DNA from 3 places in the Mesobacillus sp. AQ2 genome. Region 2 is predicted to be linked to each of the others. Evidence: riboswitches for the same ligand, from Rfam matches in the RefSeq annotation. Region 2 holds a riboswitch; each other region holds the start of a gene.
The links. Region 2 has a riboswitch for S-adenosylmethionine ahead of QNH36_RS04675 (trans-sulfuration enzyme family protein). Riboswitches for the same ligand answer to the same signal wherever they lie in the genome.

Region 1 (7,856 bases), 1.2 Mb from region 2:
TCTGCAGAAGTCTCCCTTGTTGTCTATGGGCACCAGGGATCGGATTCTGATTCTGATAAAGAAGTATCCTGTTCTGGAATCGAAGAGGTTTTTCCAATGGGGAAATACTCGAAGGAAAACTTCAATGGAGCCGTCGACTCATTTGAAAGCAAAGGCTGGACTCCGCTCGCAGGAACCATTGAAAAAGCTGCCGAGATGACAGCTGGCGATGAAGGAAATATAACCATCTATATCGTCAGCGATGGTGCGGAAACATGCGATGGAGACCCAGTTCAGGCAAGTAAGGAACTTGTGGTGAATAACGCAAATCATTCAGTTAACATCATTGGATTCGATGTAGACAGCAAAGCTGAAGACCAACTCAAAGCTGTTGCTGAAGCCGGAAACGGTAAATATTTCAAAGCAGAAGATCCTGAAGAATTAAAAAACACAATCCAGTACGAATGGCTGCCTTCCACGCTCGACCTCGCCTTCGCCTTTACGATGGCGCCTGACGGCTGGGATATGGTCGAGGAATACAAAGTTGCAGAAAAATATCCGCTAGAATTATGGACCATTGGAAGAAAAGAAGCCCACCGAATCATCGATGCAGCAGCCATCATGGCCGAAAATGACTGGATCACCGATGAACAGTATTCTGAACTCCGGGATTGGGGATTTGAACGAAGCGAAGCCATGAAGGAACTTCATTACTCCATGTCCAAAGCCAATCGAGAAAAAGCAGATGCAAAAAGCAAAGAAATCAGGCAAAGAGTCGACGAATGGGTGGCAAAAATGAAAGAACTCAAGAAAGAGCGCGGCGATACCTGGTAACCAACAAGCTGGAATATACCCTTTTCCGACTTAACTACAAGTGGCCCTCAATTTGAGGGCCACTTTTCTTGTTCACAGAATAGCCTTCTTTTGTTCATCTGTTTCTCATTTTCATGTCTGCTTCCCGCCTTTTGACTGGCTTTTTTAGCTGTAATCTCATCAAGGAGCTGGTGGAAATGCGAGAGAAAATGCTGGATCTACTATTAGGCTTCACCCTTTTTTGCATTGAGTGGACAATCCTCTTATTGCTCACCTCGAAGGAAAAAGCAGAATACAAAATATAAATAAACGAAAACTCTTGCAGGGCAAGAGTTTTTAATTTACTGATCTTTTACTGGTTCAAATTTATCTGAGCTGTTATAGAACCCGGCAACTGCCCTTTCGCTAGTAATTCTATTTCTTGTCATTCCACAATTTTGCTCCATACCCAACGGAGAGCACGCTAAAAATACTGCCAATCAATATGATGATGGCTGACATCCGATTACCTCCAATGATTTGGTCTTTTTAAAGACGAAGGCAGCCTGGTCCGATCATTTCCATTTGCCGAGTTAATTTGTGCCTGAGTAAGGAAAAAACTGCCTTCCAGATTGGCCCCACTTAAATCTACATCCCTCATGTCTGCACCGATAAAATCACACAACCTTAGGTCCGCTTCTTGGAGATCGGCAGCAATCAGCAAAGCCCCTCGAAAATCAGAGCCTTTGAGGTCAGATCGCTTCAGCTTTGCTCCCACCAGATTCTTGCGTTTTATTTTTTTGCCGTTTTTCACTTTACTTCGGACCAATTCACTTGTACGTAACAGCAGTTCGTTGACAACCGCTCGATAAACGGGGATTTCCAAAGCGAGGATTTCAACTGCATCCAAGTTCGTGATCTGCTCTATTTTGTCATAAATATCCTTAAGCTTAATTCGAAGTGATTTTGCCTCTTTCAATGCCTTTGCTTCATTCAGGTAACAAAGCATTTCATGTAGCTGCTGCATGATTGGAAAAACATCATACATTTCCGTCGCTTTCTCTGGCTGTTTTCGCCAATCAAGTCCTTTATAGGTTACCTGGGAAACTTTCTGGCCAGCCCCAAAGCATTCGTATACGGTACATCCTTTGTAACCTTTATCCCTAAGTTTTTCATGAATTCCACAGCGGAAATCCGCCTGCAAATTCCTGCAAGGAGACCCGCTTTCTTTATCAACAGGAAAATCCGCGGATTTCGCATATGGCAGAGCCACACAGCATAACCCAAAGCAGCTTTCACAATCAGCTCTAAGATTATTTTTAATCAATTGGCTAGTCATTTCTCTCATTGTCTCCATTACCAGAAGTTGTTAAATTTAGATTAACATAAATTCATCATCCCTTAAATAAAAAAAGAGCAGAGATTTTCCCTGCTTAGAGGTTTAACGGGTCTTTGCGACTGCTCCATATTCCGCAACCAGTTGTGATTCTAGAAACTTTGCAAGCTCTAACATTCCGTATTTACCTGCTCTTGCTTCTGCGTCTGAATTGTAATTCGTATTTGTATTAATATCGTAAGTAAAAATTTCACCAGTCTCATTTCTGATAAATTCAATTCCGGCTACTTGAATATTATTTGATTCTAATACTCTCTTATATTTTTCAATAACGGGATCTTTAAAGCCTTCAATCACTTGGAATTTCGGCTTTTCCTCTACTTCTTCCCCTACAGGGCAGAACAGGTCGCCGATCTGGCAGGCATCTGCCGGGCATAATTCAAATCCTTCTGATGTATCAACTTTTACTGCGTAAACAAATTCTCCGCCGACAAACTCACAGCGAGTGATATAACTTTCAGGAGACTGGATATATTCCTGAATCAGTGTTATTCCATCAACAGGTTCCTCAAACGACGGGCCCTCCACATATGCCTTAAGTGCTTCAATAGATTGAAACAACTGCACGCCAAGCCCTTTTCCAGCTCGATTGTGCTTCGTGATAAAGGCTCTTCCCTCAAATGGTTTTGCCGCTTCCAGCAGCTGCTGCTTTCCAACGGTGGCGATAGTACGCGGAGTCGTTACCCCATGCTTGTTCAGCTCAAGGTATTGCTTCACTTTGCTGACTTCCAGTTCAAGTGCCCTTGATCCGTTGTACACCTTCCGGCCATGTGCCTCCAGCCAGGCTAAAACCTGAGCGGAATATTCAGGTGCGAACCGATGTCCTCTTGTATGGGAAGAAGCACTCATTCTGCTGTAAAAGATCCCCTCTGGAGGCTCCTTTGACAAATCAAGCAGCCCTTCATCCAGATGCCACTCTTCAAAAGGTATTCCCAGCTCCTCCAGGCGTTTTGTTAAATGGACAGTCCATTCACTGTTTTCATGGATGATATAAACTTCGCTCATGATCTTCATCTCCTTAAGTTTATTTATCTATCAAACTGTCAGCTGCTTTCTTTTTACCTCCACAAGCGGCATGACCTGTTTCGCGAATCTCTCCATCTCTTCCAGTTGTGGCGAGAATTGCAGCAGGAGCAATCCCAAACCTGCTTCTTCATACTGTAAAATCCGCTCGGCAATTTGGTCAGGTGTACCTACCAAATTAGGGCGCAATCCTCGGTTTGACACCGAATAATCCTGAAGCTGGATTTGCTGCTCCAGCTGTGATTTGCTGGTGAAGTCCTTGAACCCGGCATAGGCACTGGATTCTTTTACAGAAGTAATTCGTTCCAACTCCGCGAATGCTTCAGCCTCGGTGTCCCGGCAAATAACGTAAGCGGCCATGCCGAACTCTGACAGTTCAGGATTTGATGTAGCGGCCCTTAGATTTTTCATCTCTGCAATTTTCTGTTCAATCTCTTCAACCGTTCCGCCATGCATGACATATGCATCGCAGTTCTCGACAATGGTTTGCTTTCCCTTCAGACTTTCTCCGCCGGCATATAAGATCGGATTTGGACGCTGAACTGGTTTAGGAAACAGCTTCGTATCCTTTAGTTGATAGTACTTGCCTTCATATGAAAAGTTCTGTTCACTCCAAAGCCCTTTCAGTACATCAATGAATTCGTGCGTCCGGTCATACCGCTCATCATGCTCGGTAAAAATATCGCCGTACTGGCGTGCTTCTTCCTCCCACCACGCTGAAACGACATTCAGAGTAAAGCGGCCATTGCTGATCTGGTCAATGTTCGCTGCCATTTTTGCCGTAACTGCCGGGTTATGGAATCCCGGCCTCACCGCCGACATGATTTCGATTTTTTCGGTTACTGATGCCAGAGCAGCAGCGGTTGTCCACGCTTCAAGTGAGTCATGCTCAGGACCTTTTATATCATTCAAATAAAGTTCGGCAATTAATGTAGTGGAATATCCCCATTTTTCTGCTGACTGGATCACTTTCTTTGCATAATCAAAAGTTGCTGGCATTTGTTCATTCTCAACATTTCTTAACCATCCGCCAAAAATCGGCAGCCAAAATCCATACTTCATACTTCTCTCTCCTCTGCCCAATCACAATCTCTACTTTACCAACCTGTTAAGTCGGTATTTAAACCAAAAACTTGGAGACCAATTAATAGCCTCCTAAAACAAAAAGCTCCCTTCAAAAAGAAGAGAGCCATTTTATACTCCCTTCTCATCTTTCAGACAAATTGTCTGCAGGAATTGGCACAGTATTCATTGAGAACCTGTTGCCGAGGTTTCGCAGGGCCTATCCCTCCACCTCTCTTGATAAGAAGACATTCTTATTAAGTTTTAATTCATTAAAGTGATAATATTCTAAATTTGTTTAAATGTCAATTCGTTTCTCGAAATAAGTTTTAACTTCCTACCGGAAACCCCAGCAAAAACTTATTCACACGCTGTGCAGCTTCTTCCAGTCTTTCTGGAGGCTGTACCATAGCTATTCTGACATAGCCTTCTCCCTGCTGCCCAAAGGCGTCACCCGGAACCACAACAATCCCTTCCTCTTCAATCAACTTGAAGGCAAACTCGCGAGACTTCCATCCATCAGGGATTTTAGCCCAGACAAACATCGTTGCCGGAGAATTGGCTACCTGCCATCCGCTGTTCCTGAAACCGGATACTAAAGCATCCCGTCGTGCCTCATACAGTTTTAGCTGATCGCCAAGAAACGAATAGTCAGAAGTCAAAGCAGCGATTGCTGCCTTTTGGATAGGATAGAATACTCCATAATCAATATGTGACTTGAAGGATGCCAGAAGATTGATGACCTGCGAATTGCCTGCGACGTATCCAATACGGCAGCCAGCCATATTGAAGGTCTTTGAAAGCGAATTGAACTCAATGCCAACTTCCTTAGCCCCTGGTACCGAAAGGAAACTAATCTGAGGATTTCCGTCATAAATCAATTCAGAATATGCAAAATCATGGACAACTAGAATATTATGTACCCCTGCAAATTCAACTACCTCTTCAAAGAAGACTCTGTCAGCAAGTGCAGTGACAGGATTTCCCGGATAGCTCAATATCATCATTTTTGTTTTCTGTAATACTTCCTCTGGAATCTCATTTAACTGAGGAAGAAATTTATTTTCCTCCAACAGCGGCATAGGATAAATTTCCCCTCCAGCAATCGTAACGCTAGCTTCGTAGATTGGATACCCTGGATCTGGGACCAGTACATAATCACCCGGGTCAACTATGGCAGTCGCCAAATGCGCAAGTCCATCCTGTGAACCCATCAACTGCAATACTTCTGTTTTTTCATCAAGCTCGACAGAATACCGCTGGCTGTAAAAATATTTTACTGCTTCATTAAACTCGGCGATGCCCTTTAATGTGTATCCATATTTACCGGGATCCATTGAATATTTCGCCAGTGTTTCCATCACAAATGCCGGCGGCTGGAAATCCGGGCTGCCAATGCTTAAGTCAATGACATCCTTGCCATTCAACAATGCCATCTGCTTCCTGTCTACTACTTCCTGAAAAATGCTCGAAGTCATTTTTCTGATCTTTTCTGATCCGTAAATATTCATGGACATTCCCCTTTACTGTTCAATGATTCATGTTGTTCTCATGGAAGTTGATTCCTCTGAATTTTTTAAATATAAAATCGATTATAGCAGTTTCACTTTATCAGTTCTATAAAAAAATAAAAAATGAGCTGCTTTGCAGCTCATAGAATAAGTTCCTTATTAGAATAAAAGGTGTGCGATCGGCGCTACAATGATAAGTGTAAGGATTGTTCTCTGAATCCAAATGACCACCAATTTTCTCAGGCTGATTGGAATTTCTGTAGACATTATGCTTGGAATCAGTGCTGAGAAAAAGACTATGGCTGAAACTGAAACTACGCCGATGACAAACTTTGTTACCATTGGCGCCTCTGTTACAAGCATGGCAGGCAGGAACATTTCGGCGATTTCAATAGCAGATGCCTTGGCTGCCAGCATGGGTTCAGGAATCTGGAGTATCAATGTGAATGGGTAGAAAATATAGCCAATCAAATCGAATACAGGAGTAAACTCTGCTAAAACAAGACCCAACAGACCTACAGATAGAATGGACGGCAAAATCCCCATTGTCATGATCATTCCATCGCGCAAGTTATCCAGTATATTTTTCCCCAGGGAGGGTGCTTTGTTCGCTGCGAGCATAGCTTCTCCCCATGCTGTTTTGAGACGGTTCTCCGTCACTGGTTCCTCTGGAACACCTTTTCCCTCATAGTATTCGTCACTCATCGTCCTTAATGGACGCAACCTGACTGTGATGGCGGTTACAATAAATGTAACGAAAAGTGTCGTCCAGAAATACGTATTCCATACTTCCATTAATCCCAGCGTTTTTGCGACTACAATCATGAACGTGGCAGATACGGTAGAAAAGCCGGTCGCAATAATGGTTGCTTCTTTGATCGTATACTTGCCTTCCTTGAACACCCGGTTAGTAATGAGCAGTCCGATTGAATAGCTTCCAACAAAGGATGCAACTGCATCAATCGCAGCTCTTCCAGGAGTCTTCCAGACTGGCCGCATGATTGGCTGCAGAAGGACACCAAAAAATTCAAGCAGGCCATAGCCGACAAGCAATGCCAAAAAAACGGAACCAATCGGAACCAGGACTCCAACCGGAATAACCAGCTTTTCATATAGGAAAGGTCCCATCCCAGGTTCAAATAGCCATGCTGGCCCAACATCTGTCAACATCATTAATGCTACTATAACTCCAATTACTTTCAGAAACGAAAAAATCATAGTCGTCGAATTCTTATTCCAAGTTTTTCTGTAAAAAGGATAGATGGCACCAAATAAAATTACAATAAATGCGTAATACGGAACTGCTGCAGAAAAAGTGGTATTAATCCAGGTCACTAAGTGGTCAAGCGGGATTGACGATTTCCCGCCCACAGCAATTGGAACAAAAAACATGAATATGCCAATCGCACTAAACAGAAAAAACTTAATCATACTCAGGTTTGATAATGGTAGTTCCGGCTGTTTGCCAGCCTTTACTTCAGGCGTGTTCTGCACATGACTTCCTCCTTTATTTGATTTTTTATATTATTTGTAAGAGAGGAGCATGATTTTGCTCTTCTAGTTACCTAAGGAAAAGTGTCCTTTTTAATATTTATTCAATCTTGAATAAAATTATAGTGAAAGGTCTCTATTTTTTGTTTTAATTTCAGTCGACAATCTCTTATTTTCCTTGTGTTTGCACAAAAAAGGACTGCCAGAGCAGCCCTTACATCACTATGTCCGTGTTATAATCTTATCAATAATCCCGTACTCCAAGGCTTCCTGTGCACTCATGAAATAGTCGCGGTCAGTGTCCTTTTCGATTTTTTCCATTGGCTGACCAGTGCGTTCAGATATGAGTTTATTCAAATGGTCACGAAGTTTGAGGATTCTTTTAGCGGAAATTTCAATCTCCGTTGCCTGGCCTCTTGCCCCGCCTAGCGGCTGATGAATCATGATTTCGCTATTAGGCAGTGCAAATCTTTTTCCTTTTGTGCCGGCAAGCAAAAGCATTGCGCCAAACGATGCTGCCATTCCGATACAGATGGTGCTGATATCTGGCTTGATATACTCCATCGTATCAAAAATCGCGAACCCTGCAGTTGTAGAGCCAC
Region 2 (7,856 bases):
TCGAGCTCCACCTGCTGCTTGCCTGCATTTTCCATCGCTTCCTTCAGTCGGGCTGAGCGTTCTTCATATTGAACCTGTTCCCTGCTGGCGAACTCCTGAAGTTCCGCTTCCCCCGCTCTCATCGCGATTTCCGTCTGATGTCTCCGTTTGTCTGCCATTTCAATTGCCTGCTGGTATTCCCGGGCAAACTGTTCCTTAAGCTGGCCCTGGCGTTCAAGCAGCTTCGCGACCTTTTCAGTCTCCGCTTCACATTCACGAAGATACTGGTTCAACAGTGCAATCGGGTTCTTTCTTTCCTTCTGGTCAAGTGCCTCATGAAGATCTGCCATTACAGTGTTTTTGATTCTTGTTAATAGATTAGCCATTTACAATCTCTCCTTTTTTTTCGCATATAGTAGTGTTTCAGCAGCCTAGTTGTTTTTCATTTCTGCCCATTGCTTCTCGAAGTTGACAAATGGATCGTTTGCTTCTTTCATTGCTACTTCTTTTTTGTCCCAGTTCTTGTATACAAGGTAAAGGACGTAAGCTGCTGCGATTCCCAGGATTGCTGGCACATTTGAAGCTGCAGCCATCAAGATGATGAACCCGGCTATTCCCCAGCCGATTTTTCCGGCTGTCGAGTGAGCCTTTAAAAATTGCTTTACGACAAAGTAAAGCACCAGCAAGCTCACGCCGAGACCCACAAGCGGACCAAGGTTTGACATCAGTACCATTGCAGCGATGAAGCCGGCAAACAGTAAACCAAATTTTTTCATGTTCAATTCCTCCTTATCTCTTATGTACTCATCTTACCTTTGCCGTAAAAAATCCATAACGTGCCTGAGCTTGATTTTCAGGTAGGTCCTGAGGCTTAGCACCATACCGGACCGGTCGTCACTCTTGCGTTTTCCTCTCATAAAAATACCCCGGTGACAGCTTCACCGGGGTATTTCTTCCGTTCCTTATTTTGTGATGAACATCTGAGTCCAATAGTGTCCATAATCCCCGCCTGCAGCATGCCCGACACCAATGTGGGTGTATGCAGGGCTAAGGATATTTTTGCGATGTCCAGGGCTGTTCATCCATGATTGGACTACTTCGTGGGGGGTCCTCTGCCCCGCTGCTATATTTTCAGCCGCGCTCCTGTGGTTGACTCCAAAATTCCTCATCATGGTGAATGGACTGCCGTATGTAGGGCTTGTATGGGAAAAGTAACTTTTATCTCTCATTTCTGCAGATTTGTAACGCGCAACCCTTGAAAGCTGCCAGTCAGCTGCCACTGGCTTAAGTCCATTCTTCGCCCGCTCGTGGTTCGTCAACTGGATGACCTGGCTTTCAATACTCTTTGCGGCGCTTAAATTAGGGATATTGACTCGCTGGCCAGGATAAATCAATCTAGGATTCTTGAATTGCTGGTTAGCACCGATAAGTTCCGAAAGGCCAACCTTGAACCTGACCGAAATTTTCCATAAAGAGTCCCCATTCTGAACCGTATAGACTTGTTGCGCGAATGATGCGGTCGGAATAGCCATACTCATTAAAACAAGGGCCAATATGATTTTTTTTACCATCTTCACTCCTCCTCAACTGATAGGATGAGAAGATTTGATAAAAATATACAGTTGAATATTGAACTAACAAGAAAACATCACTTTAACAATGCATATAGTTTTATCAAGGGAGGAATGAGGATTATGGGATATCTATGGGTTATGACGATCGGTTATGTCATTTGTCTCGGCCTGCTTGGCGGTACTTTAATGTTTTTCATTACCTCTGCTTTTGATTTCGATGATGCAAGCCGGATTGATTTACTGGATACTAAAGAGAAAGAATAGCAAAAGCTGGCTGCTAAATTGATGCAGCCAGCTTTTGCCGTTTGAAACAGGGAAAAGGGCATCGCGGAATCGTAAATTGTCATTTTCAGAGACAGTAAAAAAAGCTGCCAATGGCAGCCTTTTCTATCGATTAAAAATCACGTGTGTTGTCAAAACGAGTGTTAGCCGGGTTGTCCGATGTTAGAGGTGCATCAACCGGGTTGGTCGTTCTTGTTCCATCCAAACCAGTGGTTGTTGTACCATCATTCAGGCCGACTCTGTTCTCTTCACGCTCGACGACTACAAGGATTTTGCCTTCTTTTACATAGCCTTCGTAACGTTCTGCTTCATCTTCCGGAATACCCATTCCGATTAATGCTCCGGCCAATCCGCCGGCACCTGCGCCTACTGCAGCACCAGTAAGTGTCGCAGCAATCGGGCCTGCAGCTACGATTGGGCCGATTCCAGGAATCGCTAGGGCTCCGATGCCTGCCAGTAATCCTGTAAGGCCGCCTAATATACCGCCTGTTGCCGCACCTGCAGCAAGACCTTCCTCAGTCTTTGTACCGGTTGCTTCGTTGACGTGATCAATCTCATCGTCGTTTTTACTAATAACAGAGATATCATCGGTATTGTACCCTTGCCTTTTCAGGTCCTCTACGGCCTGGATTGCGTCTTGCTCGTTATCATATACTCCAACAAGATGTTTTTCATGTTCAAACATATTAAAAGCCTCCTTTAGACGAGTAGTCCTTTTTAAAGATACCCGCATACAGGATGTGTAAACCTGATGTCGAAGGATTATTGACTGTGTGTATAGACGGATACGGTCTTGTTCAAGACCGAAGAAACTTGTGTCAGGTTCTCAGCCGTCAAGGTCAATTCCCTGACCGTCTCTCCCTGATTCTCAAACCCTGCTGCCATTTCGGCAATCCCGGCTGCATTTGTTTGTAAAATGACATTCGTTTCATTATTCATCGTCAACAATTTATCTGTCTGCTGATTCAAATCTGCAGTGTACTGGCTGATGGTGCCAATTTCCTTCTGGATGGACAGAATCCCATCCCGCATCTCATTATATTGCATTTCAACATTACCGAATAACTTGCTGCCCTTTTGTACTTCCATGCTTCCGCCAGACATGACATCCACCATCTGTTTAATGTCACTGCGGACAACCTCGATTGTATCCTGGATTTGCCGGGATGCATGCAGCGATTGCTCTGCCAATAATCGCACTTCACCGGCTACGACAGCAAAACCCTTCCCTTGTTCCCCTGCGCGTGCAGCTTCGATTGCCGCGTTTAATGCCAGCAGATTTGTTTGGTTGGCAATTCCAGAAATGATACTGACGATCTCTTCGATTTTATTCGTCTTTTCAGCCAGTGATTCAGCATCCCTGGCAGCCTGCCTCGTAATCTGATCCATCCGTCCCACCTGTGTGCTCGTTTCACTGATGAACGTCTGGCCTTGTTCACTTTTAACAGCATTGGTCGTGGACATTGTTTCAATCCGATTCGATAGTTCAGCAATCTCGCTGATTCTTTGCACCATATTATCAACAATATCACTCAGCACTGCCGAATGGCCCTGCTGCTGTTCAGCACCTGCAGAGACTTGAAGAATGGAAGCTTTTATTCTCTCGCTTTCATTTTCATGGACCTGTGAATTCTCGAATAGCTTTCTTGCAGAGTCGTGCAAAACCCGGGTATTGTCCTGGCATTGGGCTACGAGCAGCCTTAATTGACTGATCATCGCATCAAAATGGGAGGTCAGCTTCCCAATCTCGTCACTTGAATCACTTGCCAGTTCCACCGCCAGATCACCCTGAACAATTCTCTGTGTCGCTTGTGTGAGGCGATCGATGGGCTTGAATACCCTTTTGAATAAAATAATGATGAAAACAAGGCACCCTATTGAAATTAGTGAACCCGCAATGGCTGTCGAATACATACTCCTGGATACCAGTTCGGCTGGATCAGAGTCTACTTTGAATGAATTCAGCAAGTAAAAATTGTATAACGTCGAAATGGCATAAGCAAAGAATAACAAGCCAAAAAAAGCAAACACCTTTGTTTTCAACGAAAGGTCCCGCATACTATCCACTCCTGTAAAATCCCCAGCGCGAACACTGGGGATGAATGATCTTTCTATCATAATATCGGCATTTCCAGAAAATTTTCCATCCTATTCAACAGCTTTAGCCAGCGCAGCTTCAAATTGTGAAACGATATCCTCTCCGTGCTCAATTCCGACCGAAATCCTCACCAGACGATAAGTGATGCCAAGTTCTTCCTGCGCCTCAGGAGGGAGTGCGCGATGGGAGGTTTTCAGCGGATGGGAGACGGTGGTTTCGACGCCCGCAAGTGTCGGAACGATTTTTACCCAGCCAAGCGATTTGAAAAACTGGGCAGGATCCACATGCTCCGCCAGCTCAATTGATACGATAGCCCCAAATCCTTGTTCAGCTTCTGCGAATGGATAGTATACCTTTGCGATATTCTTATTTTCACGAAGACATTCGGCAAGCAATCTGGCATTCTCCGATTGTGCTTTCATTCTCAAGGCAAGCGTCTTCAAGCCTCTGCAGGTCAGCCACGCTTCAAATGGACTCAGATTCGCCCCAAGGTTGACGATTCTCGCGCGTGCTTCGGCAATCAGTTCTTTCCTGCCAACAATGACGCCTGAAGTGACATCGCTATGCCCGCCAATATATTTTGTCGCACTGTGGACAACCAGATCGGCACCGCCTTCATATGGACGCACATGGAGCGGAGTGGCAAACGTATTATCAACTAATACAACGAGTTTTTTAATCTTTGCCAGCTCGATGACTTCATCCAGCTTTTCAACGCGAAGCAGCGGATTCGTGATCGACTCTGTGTATAGAAGCTTTGTATTATGCTTGATGGCGTTTGTGACATTGCCCAAATCCGAGAACGGCACGAACGTTGTTTCAATCCCGAAGCGCTCAAGCTCTGCTTTTAGCATATGGAAGCTACCTCCATACACATCGTCCGCCGCAACAATATGGTCCCCACTCTTCACAACTGCCAGGACACCTGCCAAAATTGCAGCCAATCCAGATGAAGCCGCCACACCATCCTCTGCATGCTCAAGAGCCGCTACCGCTTGCCCGAGTTCATCCGTATTCGGATTGCCGACCCTGGAGTACAAATAATTGCCCTCACCCTGATAAAAACCCTCCAATTCATCAAGATCATTGAAGGTAAAAGCCGACGTCTGGTAAATCGGTGTTGCCTTGCTTTTAATACCCTGCTGCTTAGTATGTACAGAGTGAAGCACTTCCGTTTCAAATCTGTTGTTCGTCATTTCATCCACCTGCTTTTAAAAAATATAAAAACCTCTCCAAATAAGGAGAGGTTCCAATTGCTAAGCCTCTCTTATCTTCAGAAATCGTTCTTCAGGAATTAGCACCTTTCAATGAAAAAAGAAGGTTGCCGGGCTTCGCAGGGCCTGTCCCTCCGCCGCTCTGGATAAGAGTTATTGATTTAAAATAATTAATATTAGCAGAAGTATATCAATATCGCTGTAAATTCGTCAATGAACGATTTTCTAAAGATTTGTGAAGTCAATCTTCTGGATCACTGTCAAGCAAATCCCATGGTGTGATGACACCGATTGGCTTTCCGTGGCGGTCGCCTGTTTCCGTGATAATGACCGCCTGGAGCTTCTTGCCCCTCGTATGGTAACGCTCGAATAATTCCTCAATATGGTATAAAGATGCTTCCTCATCCACAAACGTCACGAAATAATTTTTCCCCTTGGTCAGCAATTCTTTCACCCGCACATCTTCAAAGTGAACGACACTGTCGGAAAAATGCTTCGCCATCCACTGGATGATCTCTGTTGAAGTCAGCAGTGCAACATATTTATCATCCTTGTCATAGACCGGGAATCTCGTAAAATCAAACTTGTTGATGACCTTAAGCACATCTTTTAGATAAGCATCCTCATAATAATAAAACACAGGACTGGTCGCGATTGATAATGCCGTCTGCGGCTTCTCGAACTCCTTCGCGATTTCCTCAATCCGCTCGACTACCTCGATATGCGGCTCGGCAATATAATAATCCGCATTCACCCGTTCATGGACAATCGCATTCCGCAGCTTGGCAAACTGATGCAGCTCACTTTTATACTTGCGGACCAATGAATGATTCTTATAGCCAGAGTACAGCAGCTCGACAAACGCATCGCTGTCCGTCCCCTTCACCATTTCCTTCAGCGCTTTATGGATCCGGTTAAAAGCCGTTTCAAACTTGCCGGATTGTTCTTTATGCTTTACCTCTTGATTTTCTGAAGACGCCTGAGAAGCAGAAGCTTTTTGCGATTTTTCATTGCCTGTGTTTTGGTTTTTTGCTTCGTCACTGCTTTGATTTGTTCCATTTGTGCTGTTCTGATTCATTGTTTTAGCGTTACTTTTTGTTTTTTTGCTGTTGTTTTGATCCGTTGTTTTACCGTTTTCTTGAGTTGCTGCTTTGCCGTTGTTCTGTTTTGTTGTTTTAGCGTTATCTTGGGTAGTTGCTTTGCCGTTGTTCTGTTTTGTTGTTTTAGTGTTATCTTGAGTCGTTATTTTGCTGTTTCTCTTTTTTGATGGTTTACCATTATTCTGATCGATTACTTTGCTTCTATCCTGCTTTGTTATTTTGCTGGAATCTTTTTTCGGCAGATCGTCAACGTTCTCTTCGGCACGCTTGAGGCGGTTATCGTCAACTGCCGGTCTTGGATTGGTTCGAAGATATGAATTGTTGCCGGTTTTCTTATTCTTGTTTCTATTGTGTTGATTTTTCCTTTTTTTCGACGTTGTCTGTTGCTTATTGGATCTATGTTTAACCTGAATTTCGTTAGCCAAAATGGTCCCTCCGTTGTTTCGAATCACTTCCCTACTCATTACCCCAAAACACGCATTTACTAATCATGGATATATAATGTAGAATTTCCAGATGACTTTTAAGTTTGATACAATAAGTATAGTACATACAATGCAATTAGAAAGTAGATTTTTATAGAAAAGGGTTTGATATTTAGTGGCAGCAACAAAGAAAAAAAGAGTCATAAAAGAGGTCACACAGCTTGTGACAATTACAATCGGGGCGATTATCGCTGCATTCGGGCTTGATATGTTCCTCGTCCCCAACGCCATCCTTGACGGAGGTGTCATCGGCCTTTCGATTATCGCAGCGGAATTGACCAACGTCTCGATGAGTATTTTCCTGATCCTGTTCAATCTGCCTTTCCTTTATATCGGATACAAGAGGATGGGTATGAAATTCACGCTTCGGACGCTGTACGGTGTCATTATTTTATCCGTAACGACAGCGTATTTCCATCACTTCGACCGGGTGACGGATGATTTATTTTTGGCCACCATCATCGGTGCCGTCATCCTCGGAACCGGCGTCGGCCTCGTCATCCGCGCTGGCGGGGCGCTTGACGGCACCGAAATCATCGCAATCCTTGTCAGCAAGAAGCGCACTGTGTCCGTTGGGCAGATCGTCATGATCATGAACTTGTTCATCTTCCTTTTGGCCGCCTTGCTCGTGTTCAGTTGGGAAACAGCCATGTACTCGATCATCACCTATTTTATCGCCTTTAAGATGATTGACGTCGTCGTTGAGGGTATGGAAGAGTTAAAATCGGTCACAATCATTTCCGATGTCCCGGAAGAAATCGCCGAAGCCCTTCTGAAGCAATTAGGACGCGGCATGACCTATATCCAGGGCCAGGGCGTTTTTTCAAGCGAACCAAAGAAAATCATCTATACGATCGTCAGCCGGATTGAATTGTCCACCCTGCGCTCGGTGGTTGATGATATCGATCCGAACGCGCTCGTCGCAATCGAGAATGTAGCCGACGTATCGGGGAGTAATTTTGATAAGGGCAGCGGGCATTAAAAAATGCAGACTTGGTCGAATAATCCATGAATGTGGTCGAATAAATTAAAAATCCGCCAAATTATTTTAAAATGTGGTCGAATTAACTCCAAAAGTGGTCGAATTATTTATTTTTTCGCCAATAAAATTTCTAAAAGAGCTC
Region 3 (7,856 bases), 2.0 Mb from region 2:
CTCTTATAACGGTCAACCACTGTTTCGATTAGCGCTAAATCGGTATCTTTAAAGTATTCCTGTATGGCTTCAGCGGTTTCTTTGGCACTGTGGGAATCGACCCATTTCTGTGCTTTGTAAACGGCACGGGTGAACTTTTCAATCGTTTCCGGGTTTTCCTTCATGTAGCTTTGTTTTGCCATGAATGTGGTATAAGGTACATGACCGGACTCCGTACCGAATGAAGCGACGATATGACCTTTGCCTTCTTTTTCAAACATGCTTGCCTGCGGCTCGAATAGCTGCACAAAGTCTCCGGTTCCGGAAGCAAAGGCATTTGGAATATTGGCGTAATCAATATTTTGGATCATCTTTAAATCTTGTTTCGGATCAATGTCGTGTTTTTTGAGCACGAATTCACCGACCATTTGCGGCATTCCGCCTGTACGCTGTCCGAGATAGGTAGATCCCTTCAGCTCATCCCATGAAAAATTGTCGATCTTCTCTCTGGAAACAAGGAAGGTACCATCCGTCTGGGTCAGCTGGGCAAAGTTGATGACCGGGTCGTTTGAATCCTGGGCATAAACGTAAATGGAAGTTTCCGAGCCAACTAATGCAACATCTGCCGCATTCGAAAGCACGGCGGTCATTGTCTTGTCGCCGCCCCAAGCTGTAGTGAGCTCGATTTTCAATCCTTCTTCCTCAAAAAATCCTTTGGCAAGGGCAACATACTGAGGAGCATAGAAAATCGAACGAGTTACCTCTGCCACTTTAACAGTCTGTACCTTGTCTTGACTGCAGGCTGCAAGAGGTATAATAAGTATGGCAACCAAAAATAAAGCAAAAGCGGCTTTGAACCATTTTTTCATATAGATGCCTCCTAAAATCTGTCTTAAATTGGGCTTACGATAATGTATGAGGAGAGAAAAAATGTGTGAATGCCCAGTAGCAAAATAGAAAAAAATTCATATAGAGGAGTGATGAAGGTGGACAATGACGGTCAAATCATATCAGCATATAAGTTTCCTTCTCCCAACCCCAAAGTCCAACTTGAAATGGTCACTTATTTTGCAGGCGGGCTGCGTGTCAAAGGGCTGCTGGCAAGACCGGCTGAAGGAAGCGGGGCAGAAGGGTTCCTTTACCTTCGTGGCGGAATCAAAAATGTCGGGAAGGTGAGGCCAGCCCGGATTGCCCAATTCGCTTCCGAAGGCTTTACGGTTTTTGCTCCTTTTTACCGCGGCAACCAGGGTGGTGAAGGGGATGAAGATTTTGGCGGGAATGACCGTGACGATGCCTATGCCGGCTTTAGGCTGCTTCAATCACTGCCAGGGGTTGAAAGGGTTCATGTCTTTGGGTTTTCCCGCGGAGGTTTGATGGCTTTGCTGACGGCCATTCAATTTCCGGAGACAGCCTCAGTTGTCACCTGGGGCGGCGTGACCGATATGTTTTTAACCTATGTGGAAAGAAAAGACTTGCGAAGGATGATGAAAAGGGTAATTGGCGGATCGCCGAAAAAGGTGCCGAACCGATATAAATTCAGGACGCCTTTATACGAAATCGAAAACCTTAAAGCACCCGTGCTGCTGATCCACGGCCGAAATGACCGCAATGTCTCGGTTGAACACTCCTATCGGATCGAGAAACGGTTAAAAGAGTTGGACATGCCGGTCGAAAGCTGGTACTTTGATGAATATACGCACTATTTTCCACCGGTGATGAACCGGAAAGTGGTCAGCGATTTAACGAATTGGATGAAATCACAGCCGCAACAATGATAAAATGAATTTGAAGTTACTTGCGAATAGGAGCGAAAAATGATGGGGATGCCATTAGAGTTGAATACAATGATCGTGACAAAAGGCCGCGAAAAAAGGCTCGAAGACAACTTCTTCTCTTTGAAAAAGGAAGGCTACAGGCTTTATCCAATTGACATTCCAGTAGAAGTCAAAAAGACGATCGAAGGCGACCTGACTGGAACAGGAGTCATTTCAAAGGTCGAGTGGACAGAAAATGAAACAACCATTACGTATCAATTAGTTTCCTTGAACTCTACAAACTGAGCAGGGCACATACTGTGCTCTGTTTTTTTTTGAAAAGGGCTGGTGCTAACTGTTAGAAAAACAATCAAGTATGCAAAGTGCATCTTTATTGGTGCCCTGTTTTCTGAGGAGACGGGATATTAGGGCACCAATAGGTTCTATTGGTGCCCTGTTTTCGGATGAAATGGGATTTTAGGTCACCAATGAGTTTTATTGGTGCCCTGTTTTCGGATGGAACGGGAATTTAGGTCAGCAAAGGGCTTTATTGGTGCCCTGTCCTACAAGGGAACGGGATTGTGGCTTTGCTCAATATAAGAATCCATTTATGAATAACAAAATAATAAAATCAAAGGCCATCTCTTTTCCAGAGATGGCCTCACTCAAATTCTTATTTAACGGTTGGTCCGCCTTTTTCTTCGATTTCAGACGGTACGTTTGTGAACTTTTTGAAGTTGTCACGGAACTGGTCTGCGAGTTCGTTTGCTTTTGCGTAGTAGGCTTCCTTGTCACTCCATGTTTTGACTGGCTGGAGGACATCGTCAGGTACACCTGGTACGTGCAGCGGGATATCGAGGCCAAAGATTTCGTCTTTGGCGGTTTCGACGTTGTTCAGTTCGCCTTCAAGTGCTGCCTGGACCATCGCGCGAGTGTACGCCAGCTTCATGCGGCTGCCGGTTCCATACTCTCCGCCTGTCCATCCTGTATTCACGAGGAATACCTTTGCGTTGTGCTCATCGATTTTTTCACCAAGCATTTCCGCGTACCTTGTGGCAGCAAGCGGAAGGAATGGAGAACCGAAGCATGTTGAGAATGTTGCCTGTGGTGAAGTGATGCCGCGTTCTGTTCCAGCAAGCTTCGAAGTGTATCCGCTCAGGAAGTGATACATTGCTTGTTCCTTTGTCAGCCTGGCGATTGGAGGCAAGACTCCGAAAGCGTCAGCTGTCAGGAATACGATCGCGTTTGGATGCCCCGCTATGCTTGGGTCCACGATGTTTTCGATAGCCTGGATCGGATAGGCTGCACGAGTGTTTTCTGTCAGGCTGCCGTCATCATAATCGGCCACGCGTGTTTCGTCATCGACTACGACGTTCTCAAGAACAGATCCAAAGCGGATTGCATCAAAGATTTGCGGTTCTTTTTCCTTGGACAAGTTGATGCATTTCGCATAGCAGCCGCCTTCGATGTTGAACACACCATTAGGTGACCAGCCATGCTCATCGTCACCGATCAAACGGCGATTATTATCAGCAGATAAAGTTGTTTTGCCTGTGCCAGATAGTCCGAAGAACAATGCTACATCCCCTTCGCGGCCTACATTCGCTGAGCAGTGCATCGAAAGGATTCCATTTTCCGGAAGTATATAGTTCATCACGGAGAAAATCGATTTCTTCATTTCGCCCGCATATTCCGTTCCGCCGATCAAGACGACGCGCTGTTCGAAGGAAACAATGATGAATGTTTCTGAGTTTGTTCCATCAACCTCTGGATCTGCTTTGAAAGTAGGAGCCGAAATGACCGTAAACTCGGATTCATGCTCAGGAAGCTCTTCCTCAGTCGGACGGATGAACAATTGATGGGCAAACAGGTTGTGCCATGCATATTCATTGATGACCTGGATTGGCAGGCGGTATTTCTTATCCGCGCCGGCGAATCCCTTGAATACGAAAACTTCCTCTTTATCTTTAAGGAACTTCAATACCTTATTATATAGCTTCGTGAAGGATTCCACGGAGATCGGCTGATTGACCGAGCCCCAGTCAATTTTGTCTTTCACGGATTCTTCTTCGACAATGAATTTATCTTTAGGTGAACGGCCAGTATATTTACCAGTAGTCGCTCTTACTGCTCCAGTTGATGTCAAAAGCCCTTCGTTGCGGTTCAGGACCTTTTCGACAAGCTGGGGCACAGATAGCTGTACCTGTACATTGCTTCCTTTTAATAATGCTGAAAGTTCATTTGATATTCCTACAACGTTCATCGGAGGATACCTTCCTTTTTTATAGATTCAAAATACGTATATCAACTTTCGAGAATCCAGTTCCAGCGCCTGACCGCTCGAGTCGCTTGGCTAGTGTCGCCTCCTAGAAATTCCGAAACTTCAACTCCGCCCGCCGAAGCAAAAAACGCTTCATTGCCGGAGTCTCCAGTTTCTGCGTTTCTAGGCAGACGGCTATACTTTTCGATTTTGGTCTGCCCAATGAAGACAAAAAACGACTTCGCTGGTCAGCCTCCAATGCTTGCCGCGGCAGGTCAAGGCGCTTCCACTTTTCTTGAAAGAATGATAATTTGTAAGTGTTTACATCTCGGTAATAGTATAACACATTGCTTCAATTAATCTATACTAATGATGAAAAAATTACCTTGTACCTAACTTGCGTTATATAATTCTTTCTTTATATAGTCAAGTAATATGGGTTGGTTTGACAACTTTTTATTTTAAGGCTCTGTTAAACAAGACTGTTGATTTTTGTTCCAGGCGCTTCGCTTTCCGCGGGGGAAGAATTATGAAAAAGCTCAAGTGCCAGCTTTTTCAAAGACCAAATTCTTCTTGGCTGGCGCTGAGCCTCCTCGTCGCTTTGCTCCTGCGGGGTCTCACCTAACCAGCTGCGCCCGCAGGACATTGAGAAACTTCCCTGAACCTGCCCACGCACGATGAAAATGCGCTAGCATTTTCGGAGGAGCCTACGCGCCTTCCACTACAATCAACAGGTGTAAAAACAACATTGGGCTTTAACAGAGCCTATTTTAAAGAAATGGTTTCAACAACAATCGACATTTTTGTCGAGAAAATGATTGACATGGCCAGACAGGTTCGTTATGATTTTGATTTGAACGGATACTCTCTTATCCCGAGCTGGTGGAGGGACAGGCCCAATGAAACCCAGCAACCTGCAAACGAGAAAAACAGCCTAAGAATCAGCTGATCTTTTCCGGGCAAAGGTGCTAACCTGACGCAAGGGAATTGCCCTTGAACGATAAGAGCGAAAGGCGCGGTTAAAGCTAAAACCTTTCCTCACAATTGGAGAGGTTTTTTATATTGCTTTTTTCTGTCCGATGCATAGAAATGCAACTGGACTGCCTTCTTTGGTGTCATTGCTCCCGTGGGTGAAAATTAGGAAAAAAAGAAATTCACCATGAATCTTAAACAAATTTTTCTAATAAAAACTCAGCGTTTATTTCATACTACATAGGGAATGAGTACCGTATCAAACCGAGGTTTGTATTGGGACAGCCTCGATCAATTTTTATACATGAGGGAGGAACTCAGATGTCAAACAAACGCCGTTTGTTCACTTCTGAATCAGTAACAGAAGGCCATCCGGATAAAATTTGCGACCAGATTTCTGACGCGATTTTGGATGCGATCCTTGCTAAAGATGCTAACGCACGTGTTGCTGCTGAAACATCAGTTACAACTGGCCTTGTACTAGTTGCAGGCGAAATCACAACATCTACATACGTAGATATTCCTAAAATCGTACGTGAAACTGTCAAGGAAATTGGCTATACTCGCGCGAAGTACGGCTTTGACGCTGAAACTTGCGCAGTGTTAACTTCCATTGACGAGCAGTCTGCAGACATCGCGATGGGTGTTGACCAGGCTCTTGAAGCACGTGAAGGACAAATGTCCGATGCAGAAATCGAAGCAATCGGAGCTGGCGACCAGGGCTTGATGTTCGGTTTTGCATGTAATGAAACGAAAGAGCTTATGCCGCTTCCGATTTCATTGGCGCACAAAATTTCCCGCCGCCTGACTGAAGTGCGCAAGGAAGAAATCCTTCCATATCTTCGTCCGGACGGAAAAACTCAGGTAACGGTAGAATACGATGAGAATGACAAGCCAGTCCGCATCGACACAATCGTTATCTCAACACAGCACCATCCTGAAGTTTCGCTTGAGCAAATCCAGCGCAATCTTAAAGAACATGTCATCAACCCTGTCGTACCGGCAGAGCTGATCGATGAAAACACAAAATACTTCATCAACCCAACTGGCCGTTTCGTAATCGGCGGACCACAGGGTGACGCAGGTCTTACTGGCCGCAAAATCATCGTTGATACTTACGGCGGATACGCTCGCCACGGCGGAGGCGCATTCTCTGGTAAGGATCCTACAAAAGTTGACCGTTCAGCTGCATACGCTGCGCGTTATGTTGCGAAAAACATCGTCGCTGCAGGCCTTGCTGAAAAAGTTGAAGTTCAGCTTGCTTACGCAATCGGTGTTGCCCGTCCGGTATCTATCTCAATCGATACGTTCGGAACAGGCAAGGTAAGCGAAGATGTATTGATCGATGTTGTTGAAAACAACTTCGACCTTCGTCCAGCTGGAATCATCAACATGCTTGACCTGCGCAAGCCAATCTACAAGCAGACAGCTGCATACGGACACTTCGGCCGTTCTGACGTTGACCTTCCATGGGAGCGTACAGACAAGGCAGAGGCACTCCGCACTCAGGCTCAAGGTAAATAAAAAGGAACAACGGGAGTTGCATAGAAATATGTAACTCCCTTTATTATTTGCCGTCTAATTAGGGAGCGCCAGATATTTTCAAGGTTTGCACCTGGTCCAAAAGGTGTAAAATAAAGTATTACCTTAAATTTCCCTCAGATTTTACTGCAAAAATTTTGCGTTTAATGGTAGTATTAGATGGTATGTTTTTTGGAAGTAAAATTACTGGAAAATCACAATAAATTTTTTCTGAAATGGAGAAGGTGAAGTACATAATGTGTGGCTTTATCGGTTGTGTACATGAAAATGCACAGGAATTCAGCAGCGATGATAAGCAGCTGTTCAAAAATATGAATGACATCATCACCCACCGCGGGCCTGATGATGATGGGTATTTCTATGATGAGCATATCCAGTTCGGCTTCCGCCGTCTGAGCATCATCGACCTTGAGGCTGGCCATCAGCCATTGACTTATGAAAATGAACGCTATTGGATCATTTTTAACGGGGAAATCTACAACTATCTCGAACTTCGTGAAGAGTTGATTGAAGAAGGACTGACTTTCGAAACGCACTCTGATACTGAAGTCATCATTGCCCTATACAGCCACCTTAAGGAGCAGGCTGTAGACAAGCTGCGCGGAATGTTCGCATTTGTCATCTGGGATAAGCAGGAACAAGTCCTTTACGGTGCACGTGACCATTTCGGCATCAAGCCATTCTTCTATTTTGAAGATGAAAATCGCACATTCTTCGGTTCTGAAAAGAAAAGCATTTTGCTTGCGCTGCAGAATGATGTGATTGATTATAAGGCACTGCAGCACTATTTAACTTATCAATTTGTCCCAGAACCTAATACAATGTCTGAAGGCATCTACAAGCTTGAGCCAGGGCATTATTTTACAAAGAAAATCGGTTCACCTATGGAAATCAAGCGTTATTGGAAAGCGAGCTTCTCGCCAATCCAAAAATCTGAGGATGAATTCACGAAGGAGATCAGGGATGTCCTGTTCGAATCGGTGAAAATCCACATGCGCAGTGATGTGCCGGTTGGTTCTTTCCTTTCCGGCGGGATTGATTCTTCTATCATTGCGTCGATTGCGAAGCAATACCATCCTGGAATCAAAACATTCTCTGTCGGATTTGAACAGAATGGCTTCAGCGAGATTGACGTCGCCAAGGAAACGGCTGATCGACTCGGTGTTGAAAATATCAGCTATGTGATCAGCCCGCAGGAATACATGGATGAACTTCCTAAAATCATGTGGCATATGGATGACCCGCTTGCTGATCCGGCAGCCATACCTTTGTATTTCGTTGCCCGTGAGGCAAGGAAGCATGTAACGGTAGTCCTTTCCGGTGAAGGTGCCGATGAATTGTTCGGGGGC

Region 1: linked by a shared signal. The riboswitch ahead of QNH36_RS10505 (LLM class flavin-dependent oxidoreductase) and the one ahead of QNH36_RS04675 (trans-sulfuration enzyme family protein) in region 2 are both predicted to bind S-adenosylmethionine.
Region 3: linked by a shared signal. The riboswitch ahead of metK (methionine adenosyltransferase) and the one ahead of QNH36_RS04675 (trans-sulfuration enzyme family protein) in region 2 are both predicted to bind S-adenosylmethionine.

The regions. Positions count from the first base shown of each region.
Region 1 is NZ_CP126080.1:2,103,897-2,111,752, reverse strand. Features, by position in the region: gene QNH36_RS10520 (vWA domain-containing protein) at 1-813, shown strand, start outside; gene QNH36_RS10515 (pentapeptide repeat-containing protein) at 1,298-2,110, opposite strand; gene QNH36_RS10510 (ATP-grasp domain-containing protein) at 2,213-3,172, opposite strand; gene QNH36_RS10505 (LLM class flavin-dependent oxidoreductase) at 3,203-4,252, opposite strand; SAM riboswitch class I at 4,395-4,499, opposite strand; gene QNH36_RS10500 (LL-diaminopimelate aminotransferase) at 4,582-5,763, opposite strand; gene QNH36_RS10495 (YjiH family protein) at 5,923-7,194, opposite strand; gene clpP (ATP-dependent Clp endopeptidase proteolytic subunit ClpP) at 7,477-7,856, opposite strand, start outside.
Region 2 is NZ_CP126080.1:944,621-952,476, reverse strand. Features, by position in the region: gene QNH36_RS04705 (PspA/IM30 family protein) at 1-365, opposite strand, end outside; gene QNH36_RS04700 (lmo0954 family membrane protein) at 411-755, opposite strand; gene safA (SafA/ExsA family spore coat assembly protein) at 942-1,550, opposite strand; gene QNH36_RS04690 (hypothetical protein) at 1,674-1,817, shown strand; gene QNH36_RS04685 (YflT domain-containing protein) at 1,948-2,520, opposite strand; gene QNH36_RS04680 (methyl-accepting chemotaxis protein) at 2,598-3,893, opposite strand; gene QNH36_RS04675 (trans-sulfuration enzyme family protein) at 3,984-5,129, opposite strand; SAM riboswitch class I at 5,198-5,300, opposite strand; gene QNH36_RS04670 (CBS domain-containing protein) at 5,389-6,672, opposite strand; gene QNH36_RS04665 (YitT family protein) at 6,848-7,714, shown strand.
Region 3 is NZ_CP126080.1:3,741,690-3,749,545, reverse strand. Features, by position in the region: gene QNH36_RS18840 (ABC transporter substrate-binding protein) at 1-848, opposite strand, end outside; gene QNH36_RS18835 (alpha/beta hydrolase family protein) at 966-1,754, shown strand; gene QNH36_RS18830 (DUF2584 domain-containing protein) at 1,797-2,039, shown strand; gene pckA (phosphoenolpyruvate carboxykinase (ATP)) at 2,407-3,996, opposite strand; SAM riboswitch class I at 4,860-5,000, shown strand; gene metK (methionine adenosyltransferase) at 5,287-6,489, shown strand; gene asnB (asparagine synthase (glutamine-hydrolyzing)) at 6,744-7,856, shown strand, end outside.